3 regions of the Parageobacillus sp. KH3-4 genome follow, and region 2 is predicted to be linked to each of the others. Evidence: a T-box and tRNA genes for the amino acid it is inferred to sense, from the RefSeq annotation. Region 2 holds a T-box; the other regions hold tRNA genes.
What was found. A T-box is a leader RNA that pairs with one kind of tRNA and senses whether it is charged. The one in region 2 lies ahead of serS (serine--tRNA ligase), so its partner is inferred to be a tRNA-Ser.
Positions count from the first base shown of each region.

Region 1 (7,653 bases), 260 kb from region 2:
AGTCGTTACACCTTTCGTGCGGGTCGGAACTTACCCGACAAGGAATTTCGCTACCTTAGGACCGTTATAGTTACGGCCGCCGTTTACTGGGGCTTCGGTTCGCACCTTCAGCCTTGCGGCTTAAGCGCTCCCCTTAACCTTCCAGCACCGGGCAGGTGTCAGCCCCTATACTTCGCCTTTCGGCTTCGCAGAGACCTGTGTTTTTGATAAACAGTCGCTTGGGCCTTTTCACTGCGGCTCCCTCGGGCTTGAGACCCAAGAGAGCACCCCTTCTCCCGAAGTTACGGGGTCATTTTGCCGAGTTCCTTAACGAGAGTTCTCCCGCGCACCTTAGGATTCTCTCCTCGCCTACCTGTGTCGGTTTGCGGTACGGGCACCTCCCACCTCGCTAGAGGCTTTTCTTGGCAGTGTAGGATCGGGGACTTCGGGACCAAAGGTCCCTTCGCCATCACGGCTCCGCCTTGTTGCCAGACGGATTTGCCTATCTGGCGGCCTAACCGCTTGGACAGGCTATTCCAGCAGCCTGCTCGCCCTACCTTCCTGCGTCCCCCCATCGCTCAAACGGTGAGGAGGTGGTACAGGAATCTCGACCTGTTGCCCATCACCTACGCCTTTCGGCCTCGGCTTAGGTCCCGACTAACCCTGAGCGGACGAACCTTCCTCAGGAACCCTTAGGCTTTCGGTGCAGAGGATTCTCACCTCTGTTTTCGCTACTCACACCGGCATTCTCACTTCTAAGCGCTCCACGAGTCCTTCCGGTCTCGCTTCGGCGCACTTAGAACGCTCCCCTACCGATGACCATCGGTCATCCCACAGCTTCGGTGGTACGTTTAGCCCCGGTACATTTTCGGCGCAGAGTCACTCGACCAGTGAGCTATTACGCACTCTTTAAATGATGGCTGCTTCTAAGCCAACATCCTGGTTGTCTGGGCAACTCCACATCCTTTTCCACTTAACGTACACTTAGGGACCTTAGCTGGTGGTCTGGGCTGTTTCCCTCTCGACTACGGATCTTATCACTCGTAGTCTGACTCCCAAGGATAAGTCGTTGGCATTCGGAGTTTGACTGAGTTCGGTAACCCGATGAGGGCCCCTAGCTCAATCAGTGCTCTACCTCCAAGACTCTTCCCTTGAGGCTAGCCCTAAAGCTATTTCGGGGAGAACCAGCTATCTCCAGGTTCGATTGGCATTTCACCCCTACCCACACCTCATCCCCGCACTTTTCAACGTGCGTGGGTTCGGGCCTCCAGTAGGTGTTACCCTACCTTCACCCTGGGCATGGGTAGATCACCTGGTTTCGGGTCTACGACGACGTACTATGCGCCCTATTCAGACTCGCTTTCGCTGCGGCTCCGTCTTTTCGACTTAACCTCGCACGTCATCGTAACTCGCCGGTTCATTCTACAAAAGGCACGCCATCACCCATCAACGGGCTCTGACTACTTGTAGGCACACGGTTTCAGGTTCTCTTTCACTCCCCTTCCGGGGTGCTTTTCACCTTTCCCTCACGGTACTGGTTCACTATCGGTCACTAGGGAGTATTTAGCCTTGGGAGATGGTCCTCCCTGCTTCCGACGGGATTCCCCGTGTCCCGTCGTACTCAGGAGCCACTCGGGAGGGAACGAAGTTTCGACTACAGGGCTGTCACCTTCTCTGGCGGGCCTTTCCAGACCGCTTCGTCTACCCCGTTCCTTTGTCACTCCCATCTGAGTGGTCCTACAACCCCAAGAGGCAAGCCTCTTGGTTTGGGCTGTTCCCGTTTCGCTCGCCGCTACTCAGGGAATCGCGGTTGCTTTCTTCTCCTCCGGGTACTGAGATGTTTCAGTTCCCCGGGTGTGCCCTCCATACCCTATGGATTCAGGTATGGATACTGCCCCATTACGGGCAGTGGGTTCCCCCATTCGGACATCTCCGGATCAACGCTTGCTTACAGCTCCCCGAAGCGTTTCGGCGTTTGCCCCGTCCTTCATCGGCTCCTAGTGCCAAGGCATCCACCGTGCGCCCTTTCTAACTTAACCATGCGAAACCCGGCTTTATCTTCGCCGCCTTCGCTTCCCGGCTTCTTCCTTTCGGTTATCTAGTTTTCAAGGAACCAATTGATTTCTCCTGCATCCGTTCATAGACGCAGGCGCAAAGCATTTGAAGGAACAACCAATGTTCCTTCAAAACTGAACAAAACTCCGCGTCCACTTTATTTTCACGATGATGTCCTTAGAAAGGAGGTGATCCAGCCGCACCTTCCGGTACGGCTACCTTGTTACGACTTCACCCCAATCACTTGCCCCACCTTCGGCGGCTGGCTCCCTTGCGGGTTACCTCACCGACTTCGGGTGTTGCAAGCTCTCGTGGTGTGACGGGCGGTGTGTACAAGGCCCGGGAACGTATTCACCGCGGCATGCTGATCCGCGATTACTAGCGATTCCGGCTTCATGCAGGCGAGTTGCAGCCTGCAATCCGAACTGAGAGCGGCTTTTTGGGATTCGCTCCCCCTCGCGGGTTCGCAGCCCTTTGTACCGCCCATTGTAGCACGTGTGTAGCCCAGGTCATAAGGGGCATGATGATTTGACGTCATCCCCACCTTCCTCCGGTTTGTCACCGGCAGTCCCCCTAGAGTGCCCAACTGAATGCTGGCAACTAGGGGCGAGGGTTGCGCTCGTTGCGGGACTTAACCCAACATCTCACGACACGAGCTGACGACAACCATGCACCACCTGTCACCCTGTCCTCCCGAAGGGAGGAACGCCCTGTCTCCAGGGTTGTCAGGGGATGTCAAGACCTGGTAAGGTTCTTCGCGTTGCTTCGAATTAAACCACATGCTCCACCGCTTGTGCGGGCCCCCGTCAATTCCTTTGAGTTTCAGCCTTGCGGCCGTACTCCCCAGGCGGAGTGCTTAACGCGTTAGCTACAGCACTAAAGGGGTAACCCCTCTAACACTTAGCACTCATCGTTTACGGCGTGGACTACCAGGGTATCTAATCCTGTTTGCTCCCCACGCTTTCGCGCCTCAGCGTCAGTTACAGACCAGAGAGCCGCCTTCGCCACTGGTGTTCCTCCACATCTCTACGCATTTCACCGCTACACGTGGAATTCCGCTCTCCTCTTCTGCACTCAAGTCCCCCAGTTTCCAATGACCCTCCACGGTTAAGCCGTGGGCTTTCACATCAGACTTAAGGGACCGCCTGCGCGCGCTTTACGCCCAATAATTCCGGACAACGCTCGCCCCCTACGTATTACCGCGGCTGCTGGCACGTAGTTAGCCGGGGCTTTCTCGTTAGGTACCGTCACCGTGCCGCCCTGTTCGAACGGCACTTCTTCTTCCCTAACAACAGAGCTTTACGATCCGAAGACCTTCTTCGCTCACGCGGCGTCGCTCCGTCAGACTTTCGTCCATTGCGGAAGATTCCCTACTGCTGCCTCCCGTAGGAGTCTGGGCCGTGTCTCAGTCCCAGTGTGGCCGGTCACCCTCTCAGGCCGGCTACGCATCGTCGCCTTGGTGAGCCGTTACCTCACCAACTAGCTAATGCGCCGCGGGCCCATCCGTAAGTGGCAGCCGAAGCCGCCTTTCAACCGAAGACCATGCGGTCTTCGGTGTTATCCGGTATTAGCTCCGGTTTCCCGGAGTTATCCCGGTCTTACGGGCAGGTTACCCACGTGTTACTCACCCGTCCGCCGCTAACCAAGCAGAAGCAAGCTTCCGCCCGGTCCGCTCGACTTGCATGTATTAGGCACGCCGCCAGCGTTCGTCCTGAGCCAGGATCAAACTCTCCAAAAAGAAAGTGGATTGGCTTAACTTCAGCTTCAGCGCCGACACCAAGGTGCCAGGCGCCTCCGCTTTTCTTATTGTCTAGCTCCGGCTCCTAGCCCCTCGGGACGCTTCGGTCTCGCTGTGGCGGCAACCGCCTCCTCGCGAGCCCTCCAGTGCCTGTCGGGGCTAATCAGTCGCCTTCGCTTTTCTATGTGGACGCTTCGTTTTGTTCAGTTTTCAAGGAACATCATAAAAATGATATGGAGCGGGTGATGGGAATCGAACCCACGACATCAGCTTGGAAGGCTGAGGTTTTACCACTAAACTACACCCGCATGTTTATGCTAGTGAAATAAATCGGGAAGACAGGATTCGAACCTGCGACCCCATGGTCCCAAACCATGTGCTCTACCAAGCTGAGCTACTTCCCGAATGGCGCGCTCGAGAGGACTCGAACCCCTAACCTTCTGATCCGTAGTCAGACGCTCTATCCAGTTGAGCTACGAGCGCAAATATATCAAATATATAATTTTTATGCGGTCGAGAGGACTTGAACCTCCACGGGGTTGCCCCCACTAGGCCCTCAACCTAGCGCGTCTGCCATTCCGCCACGACCGCGTATCCATTAAAGTGCGGGTGGAGGGACTTGAACCCCCACGCCGTAAGGCGCCAGATCCTAAGTCTGGTGCGTCTGCCAATTCCGCCACACCCGCAAAAATGAGCCATGGAGGATTCGAACCTCCGACCCTCTGATTAAAAGTCAGATGCTCTACCTACTGAGCTAATGGCTCATGGCTGGGCTAGCTGGATTCGAACCAGCGCATCACGGAGTCAAAGTCCGTTGCCTTACCGCTTGGCTATAGCCCAATGTATATGAATGACATACCCAAATGGCGGTCCCGACGGGACTCGAACCCGCGATCTCCTGCGTGACAGGCAGGCGTGTTAACCACTACACTACGGGACCATCAATAAAATGGGGTTGGTGCTTTATATTCCCAACACCCATTCACAGTGACCCGTACGGGATTCGAACCCGTGTTACCGCCGTGAAAGGGCGGTGTCTTAACCACTTGACCAACGGGCCACGGATAAAATATATCGAAAAGTGGCGGAGAAGGCGGGATTTGAACCCGCGCGCCGTAAAGACACGACCTAACGGTTTAGCAAACCGTCCCCTTCAGCCACTTGGGTACTTCTCCAAGGCTCCGCAAGTAGGATTCGAACCTACGACCTACCGGTTAACAGCCGGTTGCTCTACCGCTGAGCTATTGCGGAATAAATCAAACTACTTATCAATCCATCCCTTTCCCGGCTAGCGATTCCAAAAGCGCCAGCATCAGGGCAACTTATCGCACGTTTAGAGAAACGATGCATATCACTAGAAATTGCTTTTTATTGCAACTTTCTATTATTTAAATTAAAATAATAGACTTGCACAACCGACATTCATTATTATATTGAGCGAATAGATAGTTGTCAATGGCTTTTGTTTTTCATTTATCATTCATCGCCTTTTAGCGACGGCTTTTATAATTTAGCATATATAAAGAATAGCTGTCAACACTTTTTGAACAAAAATTTTCGGATTAAGTCCCTGAATTTGTGTAAAAAACTGAAAAAAAGCGGTTTTATTTTCCGAAGATCCAAGTTTGCTGGACTGAGGGATGGATTTTACACAACAATAGGATTCGACCAATTTTTACGTTCACCTGCAAAAAGCTTCTTTCACGGCAATGTATGAAAATGAAGCTATGGCAAAGCCTGCTCGTTTCCCCTATCCCTCTCGTTATCCAACATTAGTTTTCCATGGCATCGCCCGCAAACATATTTGTCTGTATTTATCCGCTTTTTCCGTCTATATTTTATACCGCAATCGGAACAAACATACACGTACACCTTTTTTGTTCTTTGGCGCGCTTGTTGTGGAAGGGGACGACAATAGCGGGGAGCCTGAACTTGTCGCAATAAATCGCGAAAGTCTTGGTCGCGATGGCGGTATCCTTTTCCTTCTAAATGAAGGTGATAATGACACAATTCATGTTTAATGATAGCAATAAGTTCTTCTTCCCCAAACACTTCATAATACTTTTTGTTCAGTTCGATGTTGTGAGTTTGTAATATGTAACGTCCTCCTGTCGTTCGCAGGCGCGGATTGAATGTCGCTGTATGTTTAAAAGGTTTTTGAAAAAATTGCAAAGATACTTTTTCGACAAGACGTTGCAAATCACTTTGTTTCATTTTCGTTGCTCCTTACTTTTTTTTAGAACAGGACAGACTAGCGATACATACATTATATATGAACCTTTTTGTTGCGGGAGGTCAACCGCCATGCCAACATGGTTAAAAAATCAAATGAGACGGGCCTATTATGAAAAAAATCGCTACCAAATCAAATTGCTAAATCAATGCTGGTTTTTTTATCAGAAAAAACACTGCTCATGAAGGCAGTGTTTTTTCTGATTCTTCCGGTGGAATCATGGATAAGGAAATCCTTCCTTTATCGATATCGACGTTGTCAACCCATACTTTTACGACATCACCTACAGATACAACATCAAGCGGATGTCGTACATATTGCTTACTTAATTTTGAAATGTGGACAAGTCCGTCTTGCTTCACTCCAATATCCACGAACGCCCCGAAATCGACGACATTGCGCACCGTACCTTCTAATTCCATTCCCTCTTTTAAATCTTCCATTTTTAAAATGTCTTTTCGCAGCAATGGCTTCGGCAGCTCGTCGCGGGGATCGCGTTCCGGACGGACTAAAGCGTCAATAATGTCTTGCAATGTCAATTCTCCGATGCCAAGTTCGGCAGCCGTGTCGGAAATGGAAAGAGATTGCAATGCTTGGCGAAGTTCTTCGCTTCCAATATGTTCGGTTGTAAAGCCAAGTTGGTGCAGCAGTTTTTTCACTTCTTCGTACCGCTCTGGATGAATCGGCGTACGGTCGAGCGGTTCGTCTCCGTCAACAATGCGCAAAAAGCCGATGCATTGTTCATATGTTTTAGCGCCAAGACGCGGTATCTCTTTTAATTCCTCACGGTTTTTAAATTTTCCTTGTTCCTCGCGGCGTTTCACAATATTTTCCGATACTGTTTTCGTAAGGCCTGATACGTATTGCAATAAAGAAACAGAGGCGGTGTTGACGTTGACACCAACTTGGTTGACAACCGTTTCCACGACAAACCGCAGCGATTCCGCTAATTTTTTTTGCGAAACGTCGTGCTGATATTGGCCAACTCCTACTGATTTTGGATCAATTTTCACCAGTTCCGCGAGCGGGTCTTGTACGCGCCGCGCGATCGAAACTGCGCTCCGCTCTTCTACCTGCAAATCCGGAAACTCTTGGCGGGCAAGGTCGGAGGCAGAATAGACGCTCGCTCCCGCTTCATTGACAATAAGGTAAAAAATCTCTCTGTCCACTTGCTTTAATGTATCTGCCACGAATTGCTCCGTTTCCCTTGACGCCGTCCCGTTCCCGATGGCAATCATCTCGACATTATAATCTTCGATCACGTGGATCAATTTTTTCTTCGCTTCCTCTATCCGCTGCTGCGGCGGATGAGGATAAATGACATCGATTTTCAGCAATTTTCCTGTTTCATCAACGACCGCTAACTTACATCCTGTTCGATAAGCAGGATCTATGCCAAGAACGATCTTTCCTTTTAGCGGCGGCTGAAGCAATAGCTTGCGCAAGTTTTCCGCAAAAATATGAATCGCCCGCTCTTCCGCTTTTTCGGTCAACTCATTGCGAATATCGCGCTCGATCGACGGCTCTATAAGCCGTTTGTAACCGTCCTCAATCGCTTCGGCGAGAAGAACGGCAGCAGGAGATTGCCGATTTGTAATAATACGCTTTTGCAAATATGCCATAATATCTTCCACCGGGGCTTGAATGG
Region 1 is NZ_AP025627.1:3,572,150-3,579,802, forward strand. It holds rRNA gene MWM02_RS18120 (23S ribosomal RNA) at 1-2,018, opposite strand, end outside; rRNA gene MWM02_RS18125 (16S ribosomal RNA) at 2,216-3,772, opposite strand; tRNA gene MWM02_RS18130 (tRNA-Gly) at 4,007-4,080, opposite strand; tRNA gene MWM02_RS18135 (tRNA-Pro) at 4,103-4,176, opposite strand; tRNA gene MWM02_RS18140 (tRNA-Arg) at 4,179-4,255, opposite strand; tRNA gene MWM02_RS18145 (tRNA-Leu) at 4,281-4,363, opposite strand; tRNA gene MWM02_RS18150 (tRNA-Leu) at 4,377-4,458, opposite strand; tRNA gene MWM02_RS18155 (tRNA-Lys) at 4,464-4,536, opposite strand; tRNA gene MWM02_RS18160 (tRNA-Gln) at 4,538-4,612, opposite strand; tRNA gene MWM02_RS18165 (tRNA-Asp) at 4,637-4,712, opposite strand; tRNA gene MWM02_RS18170 (tRNA-Glu) at 4,761-4,832, opposite strand; tRNA gene MWM02_RS18175 (tRNA-Ser) at 4,855-4,947, opposite strand; tRNA gene MWM02_RS18180 (tRNA-Asn) at 4,952-5,023, opposite strand; gene MWM02_RS18185 (SprT family protein) at 5,498-5,986, opposite strand; gene cmpA (cortex morphogenetic protein CmpA) at 6,077-6,190, shown strand; gene MWM02_RS18195 (Tex family protein) at 6,185-7,653, opposite strand, start outside.
Region 1: it has a tRNA-Ser gene. The T-box ahead of serS (serine--tRNA ligase) is inferred to sense a tRNA for this amino acid. The anticodon was not compared.

Region 2 (7,653 bases):
GATTTTCCATTCCTATGCAGCAGCTTGCGGAAATTAACCGCATTTCTCTCAATAGTCCGCTGCAAGTTGGACAACGTTTATATATTCCGCCAAGGACAAAACGGAGAGCCGAGTTTAACGGATACATTGAGCCGCGCGGAACGACTGTCAGCCCAGCGCTGGAGGCAAGAGCCCGTCAAGCTGCCCCGTATTTAACATACTTAGCTCCGTTTCAGTTTCAAATTCAGCGAAACGCAACACTCAGAGAACCGCCGTTAAATAATTTTCCATCTATCGCCCGCGCCAACCGCGTTACTTTAATTATGGTCGTTACCAATATCGAAAACGAACAGTTTAGCGATGAGCTAGGAGCGCTCATTTTAAACAACGAACAATTGCAAAACCGCTTATTGGACAACATTACAACAACAGCGAAAAAGTACGGATTTCGCGATATTCACTTTGATATGGAATATTTACGTCCTGAAGACCGCGAAGCGTATAACGCGTTTTTGCGAAAAGCAAAGCGTCGGTTTGAACGCGAAGGGTGGCTGATGTCCACCGCCTTAGCACCAAAAACGAGCGCGACACAAAAGGGGCGCTGGTACGAAGCACACGATTACCGCGCCCACGGCCAAATTGTTGATTTTGTCGTCATTATGACATACGAATGGGGATATAGCGGCGGACCGCCAATGGCGGTTTCCCCAATCGGCCCTGTTCGGCGCGTGCTCGAATATGCCATTTCCGAAATGCCTGCTTCTAAAATTATGATGGGACAAAACTTATACGGATACGATTGGACGCTTCCATACGTGCCGGGCGGGCCATATGCGCGGGCGATTAGCCCGCAGCAAGCGATCCGCCTTGCTTCCCAATACAATGTCGCCATTGAATATGACACAAACGCGCAAGCTCCTCATTTCCGTTATCGGGATGAAAACGGAAAAGAACACGAAGTTTGGTTTGAAGACGCCCGCTCAATTCAAGCAAAATTCAACTTAGTAAAAGAACTCGGCCTACGTGGAATTAGCTATTGGAAACTAGGATTAGATTTCCCACAAAATTGGTTGCTATTAACAGATAACTTTACTGTTGTAAAAAGATAATAAGACTTCTTTTCATCGCACTTGGTTGCTTTTCCAAGTGCGATTTTCTTTTTCTATGTTAAAATAAAGTTTGTCTGTTTACAAAGAAGGAGGAATATAAATGGGAACAGTTCCATTTATCGCGGTAGAAGGACCGATTGGAGTTGGGAAAACTTCATTGGCAAAAGCGATTTCTGAACGCTTTCACTATCATTTAGTGAAAGAAATCGTCGACGAGAATCCATTTCTCGGGAAATTTTATGAAAATATCGAAGAATGGAGCTTCCAAACGGAAATGTTTTTCCTTTGCCACCGTTATAAGCAATTAGAAGAAATTGACCGTGATTTTCTTCAACAACAAAAACCGATTGTCGCCGATTATCATATAATGAAAAATTTAATTTTTGCCAAAAGAACATTAAAAAGCCACCATTATAAAAAATATATAAAAATTTATGATGTTTTAACAGAAGGTTTACCTCAACCAAATATGATTATTTACTTACATGCCAGTCTTGAAACATTATTAACCCGCATTCGTCAGCGCGGTCGCAACTTTGAAAAAAAAATCGATCCGCTTTACCTACAGCAACTTTCCGCCGATTATGAAGAGACATTTGCCCTATTCGAACAAGCAAATCCGCAGATTCCAGTTCTCCGATTCAACGGGGACTTGCTGGATTTCGTTCAACGGAAAGAAGATTTATACCACATATTTGAGCAAGTAGAAACTGTCATAAAGGGGGTTAGTAGCAATGAACTTACGTGAAAAATACGATATTCCAGCGAACGCTGTCATTACGATTGCCGGAACAGTCGGTGTCGGTAAATCAACCATGACAAAAGCATTAGCAAAAGCGCTAAATTTTCGTACTTCATTGGAAAAAGTAGATACAAATCCATATTTAGACAAGTTTTATGATAATTTTGAACGGTGGAGCTTCCATTTGCAAATTTATTTTCTTGCCGAACGCTTTAAAGAACAAAAGCGAATGTTTGAATATGGCGGCGGTTTTGTTCAAGATCGATCTATTTACGAAGATGCGCATATTTTTGCAAAAATGCACTTTGAAAATGGAACAATGACAGCTGTGGACTACGAAACATATACGAGCTTATTTCAAGCGATGGTGATGACACCGTATTTCCCGCATCCTGATTTGCTTATTTATTTGGAAGGAAGTTTTGAGGAAGTGATGAAGCGCATTCGCGAGCGCGGGCGTCCAATGGAACAGAAAACACCGATATCATATTGGAAGGAAATGTATGAACGTTATAAAAAATGGATTAATGAATTTAACGCTTGCCCGGTTCTTCGCGTAAACATTAACGAATATGACATTATCGGAGAGGAACAGTCCATCGAGCCGATTATTAAAAAAGCGGCAACAATTATTCATGAATATCATCGCATAACAAATAACCGCCGTTATTAGGCGGTTATTTGTTTGGAAAAATAAAAATTCGTTACAAAATGTAACGAATCGTTTCGGATAACAATCTCCACTTATGCGCGTTGGTATTTCAAGCTTTATGGCGGAGGAGGAGGGATTCGAACCCCCGCGCGCCTTGCGGCGCCTCTCGGTTTTCAAGACCGACCCCTTCAGCCAGACTTGGGTACTCCTCCATACCGACATCATTGAATATAACATCAAGAAAACTAAAAGTCAACACTTTTTATGGTGAAGCTGGGCGGGTTTGCCCGCCCAGCTTTTATTTATCGAATAACCTCTTTATTTCCCATGTACGGGCGCAATACTTCCGGAATGACAACGGTGCCGTCTTCTTGCTGGTAATTTTCTAAAATGGCAGCTACCGTGCGGCCAATGGCTAATCCTGATCCGTTGAGCGTATGCACATATTCCGGCTTCGATTTTGGTTCACGGCGGAAACGAATGTTAGCACGCCGTGCTTGGAACGCTTCAAAATTGCTGCAAGAAGAAATCTCACGATATGTTCCATAACTTGGCAGCCATACTTCAATATCATACGTTTTTGCCGCCGAAAACCCTAAATCACCAGTGCATAAACATACAACCCGATAAGGAAGCCCAAGGAGCTGCAAAATTCTCTCCGCTTGATGTGTCAATTTTTCTAATTCGTCATACGAATCTTCCGGTTTTACAAATTTCACAAGTTCTACTTTATTAAATTGATGCTGACGAATAAGCCCTCTTGTATCACGTCCGGCAGCACCGGCTTCGGCACGGAAACACGCGCTGTAAGCAACATAATAAATCGGTAAATCTTCCGCCGATAAAATTTCATCGCGATGTAAATTAGTCACAGGCACTTCTGCCGTCGGAATTAAAAAGTAATCTTCTGTTTCGATACGAAACGCGTCTTCTTCAAACTTTGGCAATTGCCCTGTCCCTGTCATGCTCGACCGATTGACAAGATACGGAGGCAATATTTCTTGATAACCGAACTCTTCGACATGAACATCGAGCATAAAGTTAATTAACGCGCGCTCTAGGCGGGCACCGAGTCCTTTATAAAAGACAAAGCGGCTTCCCGTTACTTTCGCAGCCCGTTCAAAATCAAGGATGCCGAGCTGATCAGCGATATCCCAGTGCGGTTTCGGCTCAAACGAAAACGAACGCGGTTCCCCCCATTTGCGAACTTCGACGTTATCTTCTTCCGACTTACCGACAGGTACCGATTCATGAGGAACGTTTGGAATGGACAATAACAGCGCATTTAATTCTTCTTCCACTCGGCGGATTTCGTCATCCATTGCTTTAATGCGATCCCCGACTTCCCGCATCTCGGCAATGAGATGATCGGCATCTTTTTTTTCTCGTTTTAACACGGCGATTTGTTGGGATACTTCATTTCGTTTATTTTTTAGTTCTTCTGCTTTTGCGATTAATTCGCGGCGTTTTTTGTCGAGCTCTTCAAAACGGTCAATATTTGCTAAATCCCCGCTGCGCTTTAGAAGCCTTTCTCTTACTTCTTGAAAATGATTGCGTAAATATTTCACATCAAGCATTAGCGATACCTCCTTCTTTATATAATTATAAAATAAAAACTCCCGTCCCGAAAAAGGGACGAGAGTAATCCCGCGTTGCCACCCTAATTGAAGACGAGGCTGTCTTCCGCTTGAACCGATAACGGCGAAAAGCCGAAAATGCTTACTAGCTTGCGCGTTCAGCACTTTACTCCAGGACGGATTCACAAGCGTTTCCCGCCGGTTTGCACCACCCACCGACTCTCTGGAGAGAAACGGTCTTGCTACTAGTTCCTTTCATCGCTTTAGCGCTATGTTATTTTCGCCTATGTCTACTTGCACCAATAATGTACTATAAGTTTTTTTGAAAAGCAACCCTTTTTATACTTTCGCTTCTTTCACCATATTGAGAAAATATTGCGTCATGCGATGATCGTCCGTTAATTCAGGGTGGAATGAGCATCCTAAAAATTGCCCTTGTCTTGCCGCGACAATACGCCCTTCATATTTCGCCAAAATTTCCACATCTTCTCCCACTTCGACAATATGGGGAGCACGGATAAACACCCCAACAAAGTTATCAGCAACTCCTGCGATGGAAAGCTCCGCCTCAAAACTTTCCCGCTGACGGCCAAAAGAATTGCGTTGCACCGTAATATCCATCAATCCTAAATGCGGCTCGTCATAGCCGACAATTCGCTTTGCTAACAAAATGAGGCCAGCGCACGTGCCGAACATCGGTTTTCCCGCCGCTGCAAATTGTTTCAACGGCTCGATAAATCCGTATTTATCCATTAAGCGGCGCATCGTCGTGCTTTCGCCACCAGGAAGAATAAGTCCGTCAATTTCCTCCAACTGCTCGATTTTTTTTACAACCACTGCCTCAGCACCGCACGCTTCAATGGAACGGACATGTTCCTGTACGGCGCCTTGCAAGCCAAGCACTCCGATTTTCATCATTACGTCTACTCCTTTTACCAACCACGCTCTTGCATACGTTGTTCTGGCAATAATGACGCGACATCAATACCGCGCATTGCGCCGCCTAATCCTTTGGATAAATGGGCAATTAACTCGTAGTCTTCATAATGGGCTGTCGCTTCAACGATCGCCCGCGCATATTTTTCCGGATTTTCCGATTTAAAAATGCCCGAACCGACAAACACCCCGTCTGCGCCTAAATGCATCATCAATGCCGCATCAGCCGGAGTCGCGATACCGCCTGCGGCAAAGTTGACGACAGGGAGACGGCCCAATCGCTTAATTTCACGCAATACCTCGACTGGAGCGCCTAAATTTTTCGCTTCTGTCACAAGCTCATCTTCACTCATGCTGACGACTTTGCGAATTTGCGCATTGACTTTGCGCATATGGCGCACTGCCTCAACAATATTTCCTGTACCCGGCTCCCCTTTTGTGCGAAGCATCGACGCCCCTTCAGCAATGCGGCGTGCTGCTTCTCCTAAGTCGCGACAACCGCAAACAAACGGAACGGTAAACTGACGTTTGTCAATATGGAATTCTTCGTCCGCTGGTGTTAACACTTCGCTTTCGTCAATATAATCAACACCTAACGCCTCAAGGACGCGCGCCTCTACGTAATGACCGATACGCGCCTTTGCCATGACAGGAATCGATACGGCCTTCATCACTTCCTCAATGACCGTCGGATCTGCCATGCGCGCGACACCGCCGGCGGCGCGAATATCAGCAGGGACACGTTCCAATGCCATCACCGCTACCGCACCGGCTGCCTCCGCGATTTTCGCTTGTTCCGCATTCACCACGTCCATGATGACGCCGCCCTTTTGCATTTCCGCCATTCCCCGTTTGACACGATCTGTACCTGTAATCGCCATTTATCATTCCCCCTTATTTCGCTACGTCAGTTACTTTGTTACCTATCATCGCATCCTCATCATAAGTGAAGATGATTACATTTTTCTATTTTACCTCATTTTTTTAAAAAATCACAACAGAAAAAAGCTCCCTAAAAAGGAAGGAGCTTTTAAAACCAACCTTTAACCGTTTTTACCACGCTTGTCCATACATCGCCAAACAACCCGCCGATTCCTCTCATTGTAAGCACAAACCAGTTTGCCTTTTCAACATTGCTTTTTGCAATAATATCAACACTTACATTCTTTTTCATTTCTGGACTTAAAAAACTATATTCCCCTTCTCCTTTATATTGCAATGTCATATATCCGACTTTTTCTCCTTTTTTCACCGGTGCGGTTAGCTCGCCGTTGGCGGTCAATTTCTTTTTATCGAAAACATAAACAGGACGATAATTTTTTTCCTCTCCGTTTTTCACGACGAGAGAAAGCGGCTTATCAGTTGCGATAGCGACAGATTTTTCTTTTCCTTTCACTACTGGCAACACCGATTTTCCTTTTAGTTCATATCCTTTCGGGTATAGTTTTTTCATAGAATAATTGCTGAATCCATAGTCAAGCAATTTTCTCGTTTGTTCAAAACGTGCTTCGATCGTCGACTTTCCATTACTTTTCGCATTCATCACAACAGTAATAAAACGAACGCCATTCCGCTCTGCCGTTCCTGTAAAACAATAACCTGCAAATTCTGTATAACCCGTTTTTAGGCCATCGACCCCTTCGTATGCATGAACTAGTCCAGGCAGCATCCAGTTCCAGTTGTCCATTTTAATTTCATCATCCGTTCCTTCTCGGAATACTTTATGAGCAACACTGGCTGTTTTTAGCACTTCCGGATGCTCCTTTAACAAATGGTATGCCAATGTAGCAATCGCCCGAGCGGACATGACATTTTCCTCATGTTCGCCCATTCCTTCTGGCTGAAATCCTTTTAAGTCTTTATTGCTTAATCCGGTGGCGTTAACAAATTTATAACCTTGCAACCCTAACTGTTTCGCTTTTTCATTCATCATTTTCACAAAATTTTGTTCCGAGCCGCCGACAATTTCAGCAATGGCCACCGTAGCTGCATTGGCGGAATAAATCGCCATCGCTTCATAAAGCTCACGAACGGTGTATTTTTCATCTTTTCGTAACGGAACGTTCGATAAAGCGCGATCTTGCGAAAGACGATAAACGTAGTCACTTGGTGTATACTGCTGATCCCATTTTACCCGCTTTTCTTTGATCGCTTCCAACAGCAAATACTCGGTCATCATTTTTGTCATGCTAGCAATACCAAGAACGGTATCAATGTTTTTTTGATACAAAATTCTCCCTGTATTTGCATCAACAAGTATCGCCGCATCAGCTTCAATGTCCAATGGATCGCCTGCTGCTTTTGCCGCTTGGAATGGTAGAAAATGAAAACAGAAACAAATCATCAAGAAACTAATAATTATTTTTTGCTTTATCCTCTTCACGTTCATACCCTCCTCACACAAACGTTATTGTAACACACTCCTTTACAAAAAAATAGACGGAGAAAATTTCCCCGTCTAAGTTAGGTATATAGACATATTTATTAAGAAATAGAGTAGTTTGGCGCCTCTTTCGTAATTTGTACATCATGCGGATGGCTTTCGCGCAATCCTGCGCTCGTCATGCGAATAAATTGGGTCTTTTCTCTTAGTTCCTCTAAATTTCTTGTTCCACAATATCCCATTCCTGCTCGCAAACCGCCGACAAGCTGATAAAT
Region 2 is NZ_AP025627.1:17,809-25,461, reverse strand. It holds gene MWM02_RS00110 (glycoside hydrolase family 18 protein) at 1-1,088, shown strand, start outside; gene MWM02_RS00105 (deoxynucleoside kinase) at 1,189-1,836, shown strand; gene MWM02_RS00100 (deoxynucleoside kinase) at 1,823-2,503, shown strand; tRNA gene MWM02_RS00095 (tRNA-Ser) at 2,602-2,694, opposite strand; gene serS (serine--tRNA ligase) at 2,785-4,059, opposite strand; T-box leader at 4,111-4,327, opposite strand; gene pdxT (pyridoxal 5'-phosphate synthase glutaminase subunit PdxT) at 4,399-4,977, opposite strand; gene pdxS (pyridoxal 5'-phosphate synthase lyase subunit PdxS) at 4,992-5,876, opposite strand; gene MWM02_RS00075 (serine hydrolase) at 6,026-7,384, opposite strand; gene guaB (IMP dehydrogenase) at 7,480-7,653, opposite strand, start outside.

Region 3 (7,653 bases), 590 kb from region 2:
GTAGCTAACGCGTTAAGCACTCCGCCTGGGGAGTACGGCCGCAAGGCTGAAACTCAAAGGAATTGACGGGGGCCCGCACAAGCGGTGGAGCATGTGGTTTAATTCGAAGCAACGCGAAGAACCTTACCAGGTCTTGACATCCCCTGACAACCCTGGAGACAGGGCGTTCCTCCCTTCGGGAGGACAGGGTGACAGGTGGTGCATGGTTGTCGTCAGCTCGTGTCGTGAGATGTTGGGTTAAGTCCCGCAACGAGCGCAACCCTCGCCCCTAGTTGCCAGCATTCAGTTGGGCACTCTAGGGGGACTGCCGGTGACAAACCGGAGGAAGGTGGGGATGACGTCAAATCATCATGCCCCTTATGACCTGGGCTACACACGTGCTACAATGGGCGGTACAAAGGGCTGCGAACCCGCGAGGGGGAGCGAATCCCAAAAAGCCGCTCTCAGTTCGGATTGCAGGCTGCAACTCGCCTGCATGAAGCCGGAATCGCTAGTAATCGCGGATCAGCATGCCGCGGTGAATACGTTCCCGGGCCTTGTACACACCGCCCGTCACACCACGAGAGCTTGCAACACCCGAAGTCGGTGAGGTAACCCGCAAGGGAGCCAGCCGCCGAAGGTGGGGCAAGTGATTGGGGTGAAGTCGTAACAAGGTAGCCGTACCGGAAGGTGCGGCTGGATCACCTCCTTTCTAAGGACATCATCGTGAAAATAAAGTGGACGCGGAGTTTTGTTCAGTTTTGAAGGAACATTGGTTGTTCCTTCAAATGCTTTGCGCCTGCGTCTATGAACGGATGCAGGACAAATCAATTGGTTCCTTGAAAACTAGATAACCGAAAGGAAGAAGCCGGGAAGCGAAGGCGGCGAAGATAAAGCCGGGTTTCGCATGGTTAAGTTAGAAAGGGCGCACGGTGGATGCCTTGGCACTAGGAGCCGATGAAGGACGGGGCAAACGCCGAAACGCTTCGGGGAGCTGTAAGCAAGCGTTGATCCGGAGATGTCCGAATGGGGGAACCCACTGCCCGTAATGGGGCAGTATCCATACCTGAATCCATAGGGTATGGAGGGCACACCCGGGGAACTGAAACATCTCAGTACCCGGAGGAGAAGAAAGCAACCGCGATTCCCTGAGTAGCGGCGAGCGAAACGGGAACAGCCCAAACCAAGAGGCTTGCCTCTTGGGGTTGTAGGACCACTCAGATGGGAGTGACAAAGGAACGGGGTAGACGAAGCGGTCTGGAAAGGCCCGCCAGAGAAGGTGACAGCCCTGTAGTCGAAACTTCGTTCCCTCCCGAGTGGCTCCTGAGTACGACGGGACACGGGGAATCCCGTCGGAAGCAGGGAGGACCATCTCCCAAGGCTAAATACTCCCTAGTGACCGATAGTGAACCAGTACCGTGAGGGAAAGGTGAAAAGCACCCCGGAAGGGGAGTGAAAGAGAACCTGAAACCGTGTGCCTACAAGTAGTCAGAGCCCGTTGATGGGTGATGGCGTGCCTTTTGTAGAATGAACCGGCGAGTTACGATGACGTGCGAGGTTAAGTCGAAAAGACGGAGCCGCAGCGAAAGCGAGTCTGAATAGGGCGCATAGTACGTCGTCGTAGACCCGAAACCAGGTGATCTACCCATGCCCAGGGTGAAGGTAGGGTAACACCTACTGGAGGCCCGAACCCACGCACGTTGAAAAGTGCGGGGATGAGGTGTGGGTAGGGGTGAAATGCCAATCGAACCTGGAGATAGCTGGTTCTCCCCGAAATAGCTTTAGGGCTAGCCTCAAGGGAAGAGTCTTGGAGGTAGAGCACTGATTGAGCTAGGGGCCCTCATCGGGTTACCGAACTCAGTCAAACTCCGAATGCCAACGACTTATCCTTGGGAGTCAGACTACGAGTGATAAGATCCGTAGTCGAGAGGGAAACAGCCCAGACCACCAGCTAAGGTCCCTAAGTGTACGTTAAGTGGAAAAGGATGTGGAGTTGCCCAGACAACCAGGATGTTGGCTTAGAAGCAGCCATCATTTAAAGAGTGCGTAATAGCTCACTGGTCGAGTGACTCTGCGCCGAAAATGTACCGGGGCTAAACGTACCACCGAAGCTGTGGGATGACCGATGGTCATCGGTAGGGGAGCGTTCTAAGTGCGCTGAAGCGAGACCGGAAGGACTCGTGGAGCGCTTAGAAGTGAGAATGCCGGTGTGAGTAGCGAAAACAGAGGTGAGAATCCTCTGCACCGAAAGCCTAAGGGTTCCTGAGGAAGGTTCGTCCGCTCAGGGTTAGTCGGGACCTAAGCCGAGGCCGAAAGGCGTAGGTGATGGGCAACAGGTCGAGATTCCTGTACCACCTCCTCACCGTTTGAGCGATGGGGGGACGCAGGAAGGTAGGGCGAGCAGGCTGCTGGAATAGCCTGTCCAAGCGGTTAGGCCGCCAGATAGGCAAATCCGTCTGGCAACAAGGCGGAGCCGTGATGGCGAAGGGACCTTTGGTCCCGAAGTCCCCGATCCTACACTGCCAAGAAAAGCCTCTAGCGAGGTGGGAGGTGCCCGTACCGCAAACCGACACAGGTAGGCGAGGAGAGAATCCTAAGGTGCGCGGGAGAACTCTCGTTAAGGAACTCGGCAAAATGACCCCGTAACTTCGGGAGAAGGGGTGCTCTCTTGGGTCTCAAGCCCGAGGGAGCCGCAGTGAAAAGGCCCAAGCGACTGTTTATCAAAAACACAGGTCTCTGCGAAGCCGAAAGGCGAAGTATAGGGGCTGATACCTGCCCGGTGCTGGAAGGTTAAGGGGAGCGCTTAAGCCGCAAGGCTGAAGGTGCGAACCGAAGCCCCAGTAAACGGCGGCCGTAACTATAACGGTCCTAAGGTAGCGAAATTCCTTGTCGGGTAAGTTCCGACCCGCACGAAAGGTGTAACGACTTGGGCACTGTCTCAACGAGAGACCCGGTGAAATCATACTACCTGTGAAGATGCAGGTTACCCGCGACAGGACGGAAAGACCCCGTGGAGCTTTACTGCAGCCTGATATGGAATTTTGGTATCGCTTGTACAGGATAGGTGGGAGCCTGGGAAGCCGGAGCGCCAGCTTCGGTGGAGGCGACGGTGGGATACCACCCTGGCGGTATTGAAATTCTAACCCGCACCCCTTATCGGGGTGGGAGACAGTGTCAGGTGGGCAGTTTGACTGGGGCGGTCGCCTCCCAAAAGGTAACGGAGGCGCCCAAAGGTTCCCTCAGAATGGTTGGAAATCATTCGGAGAGTGCAAAGGCAGAAGGGAGCTTGACTGCGAGACGGACAGGTCGAGCAGGGACGAAAGTCGGGCTTAGTGATCCGGTGGTTCCGTATGGAAGGGCCATCGCTCAACGGATAAAAGCTACCCCGGGGATAACAGGCTGATCTCCCCCAAGAGTCCACATCGACGGGGAGGTTTGGCACCTCGATGTCGGCTCATCGCATCCTGGGGCTGTAGTCGGTCCCAAGGGTTGGGCTGTTCGCCCATTAAAGCGGTACGCGAGCTGGGTTCAGAACGTCGTGAGACAGTTCGGTCCCTATCCGTCGCGGGCGCAGGAAATTTGAGAGGAGCTGTCCTTAGTACGAGAGGACCGGGATGGACGCACCGCTGGTGTACCAGTTGTCCCGCCAGGGGCACCGCTGGGTAGCTATGTGCGGAAGGGATAAGCGCTGAAAGCATCTAAGCGTGAAGCCCCCCTCAAGATGAGATTTCCCATCGCGAAAAGCGAGTAAGATCCCTCGAAGATGACGAGGTCGATAGGTCCGAGGTGGAAGCGTGGCGACACGTGGAGCTGACGGATACTAATCGATCGAGGACTTAACCAAGCGGAAAAACGGAAGCCGCCCAGCGAAACGGTTTCTTCCAAACGAACGGTTATCTAGTTTTGAGGGAATGAAATCCCCATCTTGACAAAACTAGCCGCTCATATATAATAATTCTTGTCCATTACTTGCCTAGTGACAATAGCGGAGAGGAAACACCCGTTCCCATTCCGAACACGGAAGTTAAGCTCTCCAGCGCCGATGGTAGTTGGGGCCAGCGCCCCTGCGAGAGTAGGTCGTCGCTAGGCGGTTTATAATGGAGGATTAGCTCAGCTGGGAGAGCACTTGCCTTACAAGCAAGGGGTCGGCGGTTCGATCCCGTCATCCTCCATCATAATAATGTGCAGAGCATGAGTTTCTCGGTATATTTTCTATTTCCGAGGAATCCTGTTGAATAAGGAACACGGAAATAATTATAGAAACAATTGATGTTTATGCCGGCTTAGCTCAATTGGTAGAGCAACTGACTTGTAATCAGTAGGTTGCGGGTTCAAGTCCTGCAGCCGGCATTGTAATAATGTTAATGTTTACCATTAACACAATAGAAAACAATAAGCCTACACTTCCATGATCTGCTGCGAGTTGTCCTGAAACGTTTAGCATCGTTGAATATGCATAAAGAGGAAGAGACAACGGAGAATGACGATTGTTTTTGTTTGCCATATGAGCCATTAGCTCAGTAGGTAGAGCATCTGACTTTTAATCAGAGGGTCGGAGGTTCGAATCCTCCATGGCTCACTCTTCAGTTGCGGGTGTGGCGGAATTGGCAGACGCACCAGACTTAGGATCTGGCGCCTTACGGCGTGGGGGTTCAAGTCCCTCCACCCGCACTTCATATTGAAGCTGCGGAAGTAGTTCAGTGGTAGAACACCACCTTGCCAAGGTGGGGGTCGCGGGTTCGAGTCCCGTCTTCCGCTCCAGTAACCGCCGGGGTGGCGGAATTGGCAGACGCACAGGACTTAAAATCCTGGGGTAGGTAACTACCGTGCCGGTTCGAGTCCGGCCCTCGGCATGTGCGCTCGTAGCTCAATTGGATAGAGCATCTGACTACGGATCAGAAGGTTAGGGGTTCGAATCCTCTCGAGCGCGTCATTACGGGAAGTAGCTCAGCTTGGTAGAGCACATGGTTTGGGACCATGGGGTCGCAGGTTCGAATCCTGTCTTCCCGATTTAGAGAAAAGAGGGGGCCTTAGCTCAGCTGGGAGAGCGCCTGCTTTGCACGCAGGAGGTCATCGGTTCGATCCCGATAGGCTCCACCATTGCAATTTAGTTTATGGCGGCGTAGCTCAGCTGGCTAGAGCGTACGGTTCATACCCGTGAGGTCGGGGGTTCGATCCCCCCCGCCGCCATTGTGTGATGGACCTTTAGCTCAGCTGGTTAGAGCAGACGGCTCATAACCGTCCGGTCGTAGGTTCGAGTCCTACAAGGTCCACCATATTCTTTATTGTGATGGAGGAGTACCCAAGTCTGGCTGAAGGGGTCGGTCTTGAAAACCGAGAGGCGCCGCAAGGCGCGCGGGGGTTCGAATCCCTCCTCCTCCGCCACATGTGATATGTGATATATGGATATATTTGTTGCTATCGCCGCGGGGTGGAGCAGTCCGGTAGCTCGTCGGGCTCATAACCCGAAGGTCGCAGGTTCAAATCCTGCCCCCGCAACCATATTGGTCCCGTAGTGTAGTGGTTCACATGCCTGCCTGTCACGCAGGAGATCGCGGGTTCGATCCCCGTCGGGACCGCCACAGTAAGTGATTAAAAATGGCTTGGCAGCAATGAACCTAAGCTTCCACGAATCCGTTGTGAGCTGTTCCGATGCATCCGATATTCTTGAAATGGATAAAAGTATTGATTGCGAGTTGTTTTGATGCATTTGCCGCTTTTGAATTTGCTAATAGTGGAAGAGCCAACGTATAAAAGTTTGAAAATGCATACGGCTCGGTAGCTCAGTCGGTAGAGCAAAGGACTGAAAATCCTTGTGTCGGCGGTTCGATTCCGTCCCGAGCCACCTTTAGATTCTTTTGCGATCAGTTTGAAATTACGATTTTTTGTCATTCATTCTTATTACAGTATTGAAAGGGATAACACATAAAAAATTTGACGATTTTGAGTATAACCCAATCGTTTATGCCGGCTTAGCTCAATTGGTAGAGCAACTGACTTGTAATCAGTAGGTTGCGGGTTCAAGTCCTGCAGCCGGCACCACAGATTGTGGCGACTATGGCGAAGTGGTTAACGCACCAGATTGTGGCTCTGGCATGCGTGGGTTCGATTCCCACTAGTCGCCCTTGGCATGCGGGTGTAGTTTAGTGGTAAAACCTCAGCCTTCCAAGCTGATGTCGTGGGTTCGATTCCCATCACCCGCTTTCTTGGGCCTATAGCTCAGCTGGTTAGAGCGCACGCCTGATAAGCGTGAGGTCGGTGGTTCAAGTCCACTTAGGCCCACCATATTGCATATTATTTGATTGTGAGTTAAACTATAGCTAGAAGGTTTTCCTTCATCCTTGCATATTTGATCCTGTTCCTTCTCTTTGAGTCACTTCAATACGTTCATTACTTTGGTGGTGCTAGTCGGAGAAGAGACAGGTTGATATAAGTTTTAGTTTATTCCGCAATAGCTCAGCGGTAGAGCAACCGGCTGTTAACCGGTAGGTCGTAGGTTCGAATCCTACTTGCGGAGCCATACGGAGAAGTACCCAAGTGGCTGAAGGGGACGGTTTGCTAAACCGTTAGGTCGCAGTTTTGCGGCGCGCGGGTTCAAATCCCGCCTTCTCCGCCATCGAAATGTGGCCCGTTGGTCAAGTGGTTAAGACACCGCCCTTTCACGGCGGTAACACGGGTTCGAATCCCGTACGGGTCATAGAAGCACCGGGAAACTGGTGCTTTTATTCTTTTATTTATTGATTAGTATGGTGTGTTCCAATATGAAAAGCGAAATTTGTCGAATTTTTTCGTATTATAGTTGCAATATAATAGATCCTTTGCTATAATCAATGATGTTAAATTAATTGACTTTGTAGGTAAACTTGGTTTTGTAGTGGAAGCAAAAATCCCATAAGCCGGATGCAGTTTAGTAGTGAAACAGCGGTTGTGCAAAACGTGATGAATCTGCTGCAAGTTGCCTCGACGCTTTGACTTCTTTTAGCAGCTGGTAGAGGAAATGACAGGATAGCTTCGGATGTGTACAGTTTAAAAAATAATGTGCGGGTGTAGTTTAGCGGTAAAACCTCAGCCTTCCAAGCTGATGTCGTGGGTTCGATTCCCATCACCCGCTCCATCAATCAATATTTGGGTACAACGCAGTGTTTCGTTTCTAAAAAGAACGAGGCATTGCGTTTTTATTTTTTATACAATTTGAAACGTAGCGTTTCCCCCGTGAATTTGCAAGAACATGTTTTGCATCGACTGCAGCAGTTTTTTGCATTGGTCTTGTGTCATGGATGGTAATAAATATACAATTTGCATGGCGTTTTTCGTGTCTTTTGTGACAGCTGTCCGCTGCGAATCAACAATTGGGCTGCCAAACGGCCCATGAATGTCCTTTGATACGAGTTTGCGGGAAAAGTTGACAGCGCGTCCATTGATGGCGATATACTCATCTTGATCCGTTCCAATCTCAACGGCAACCGGCCCTTCCAATTTATCCAAGTCATAAATGCCAATCGGAATTTTATAATATAGGGAAAAGAAATTGTTCACGTCAGCTGCCGAGTGGATAGTCGGGATAAAACTTTTCTTTTGAATACGCCGGTATAAGCTTTCCGATGAAGGACGATATCTGCTCGGATCTGTGCCGATTGCTTTAAAGATTCTGCGCCATTCTGCTAGTTCGGGAAT
Region 3 is NZ_AP025627.1:3,239,855-3,247,507, reverse strand. It holds rRNA gene MWM02_RS16465 (16S ribosomal RNA) at 1-691, shown strand, start outside; rRNA gene MWM02_RS16460 (23S ribosomal RNA) at 889-3,823, shown strand; rRNA gene rrf (5S ribosomal RNA) at 3,952-4,068, shown strand; tRNA gene MWM02_RS16450 (tRNA-Val) at 4,079-4,151, shown strand; tRNA gene MWM02_RS16445 (tRNA-Thr) at 4,257-4,329, shown strand; tRNA gene MWM02_RS16440 (tRNA-Lys) at 4,486-4,558, shown strand; tRNA gene MWM02_RS16435 (tRNA-Leu) at 4,569-4,650, shown strand; tRNA gene MWM02_RS16430 (tRNA-Gly) at 4,666-4,740, shown strand; tRNA gene MWM02_RS16425 (tRNA-Leu) at 4,747-4,832, shown strand; tRNA gene MWM02_RS16420 (tRNA-Arg) at 4,836-4,909, shown strand; tRNA gene MWM02_RS16415 (tRNA-Pro) at 4,916-4,989, shown strand; tRNA gene MWM02_RS16410 (tRNA-Ala) at 5,004-5,079, shown strand; tRNA gene MWM02_RS16405 (tRNA-Met) at 5,096-5,169, shown strand; tRNA gene MWM02_RS16400 (tRNA-Ile) at 5,179-5,255, shown strand; tRNA gene MWM02_RS16395 (tRNA-Ser) at 5,272-5,364, shown strand; tRNA gene MWM02_RS16390 (tRNA-Met) at 5,405-5,481, shown strand; tRNA gene MWM02_RS16385 (tRNA-Asp) at 5,486-5,561, shown strand; tRNA gene MWM02_RS16380 (tRNA-Phe) at 5,752-5,824, shown strand; tRNA gene MWM02_RS16375 (tRNA-Thr) at 5,946-6,021, shown strand; tRNA gene MWM02_RS16370 (tRNA-His) at 6,031-6,103, shown strand; tRNA gene MWM02_RS16365 (tRNA-Gly) at 6,112-6,182, shown strand; tRNA gene MWM02_RS16360 (tRNA-Ile) at 6,188-6,264, shown strand; tRNA gene MWM02_RS16355 (tRNA-Asn) at 6,425-6,499, shown strand; tRNA gene MWM02_RS16350 (tRNA-Ser) at 6,503-6,595, shown strand; tRNA gene MWM02_RS16345 (tRNA-Glu) at 6,605-6,676, shown strand; tRNA gene MWM02_RS16340 (tRNA-Gly) at 7,020-7,093, shown strand; gene MWM02_RS16335 (B3/B4 domain-containing protein) at 7,162-7,653, opposite strand, start outside.
Region 3: it has a tRNA-Ser gene. The T-box ahead of serS (serine--tRNA ligase) is inferred to sense a tRNA for this amino acid. The anticodon was not compared.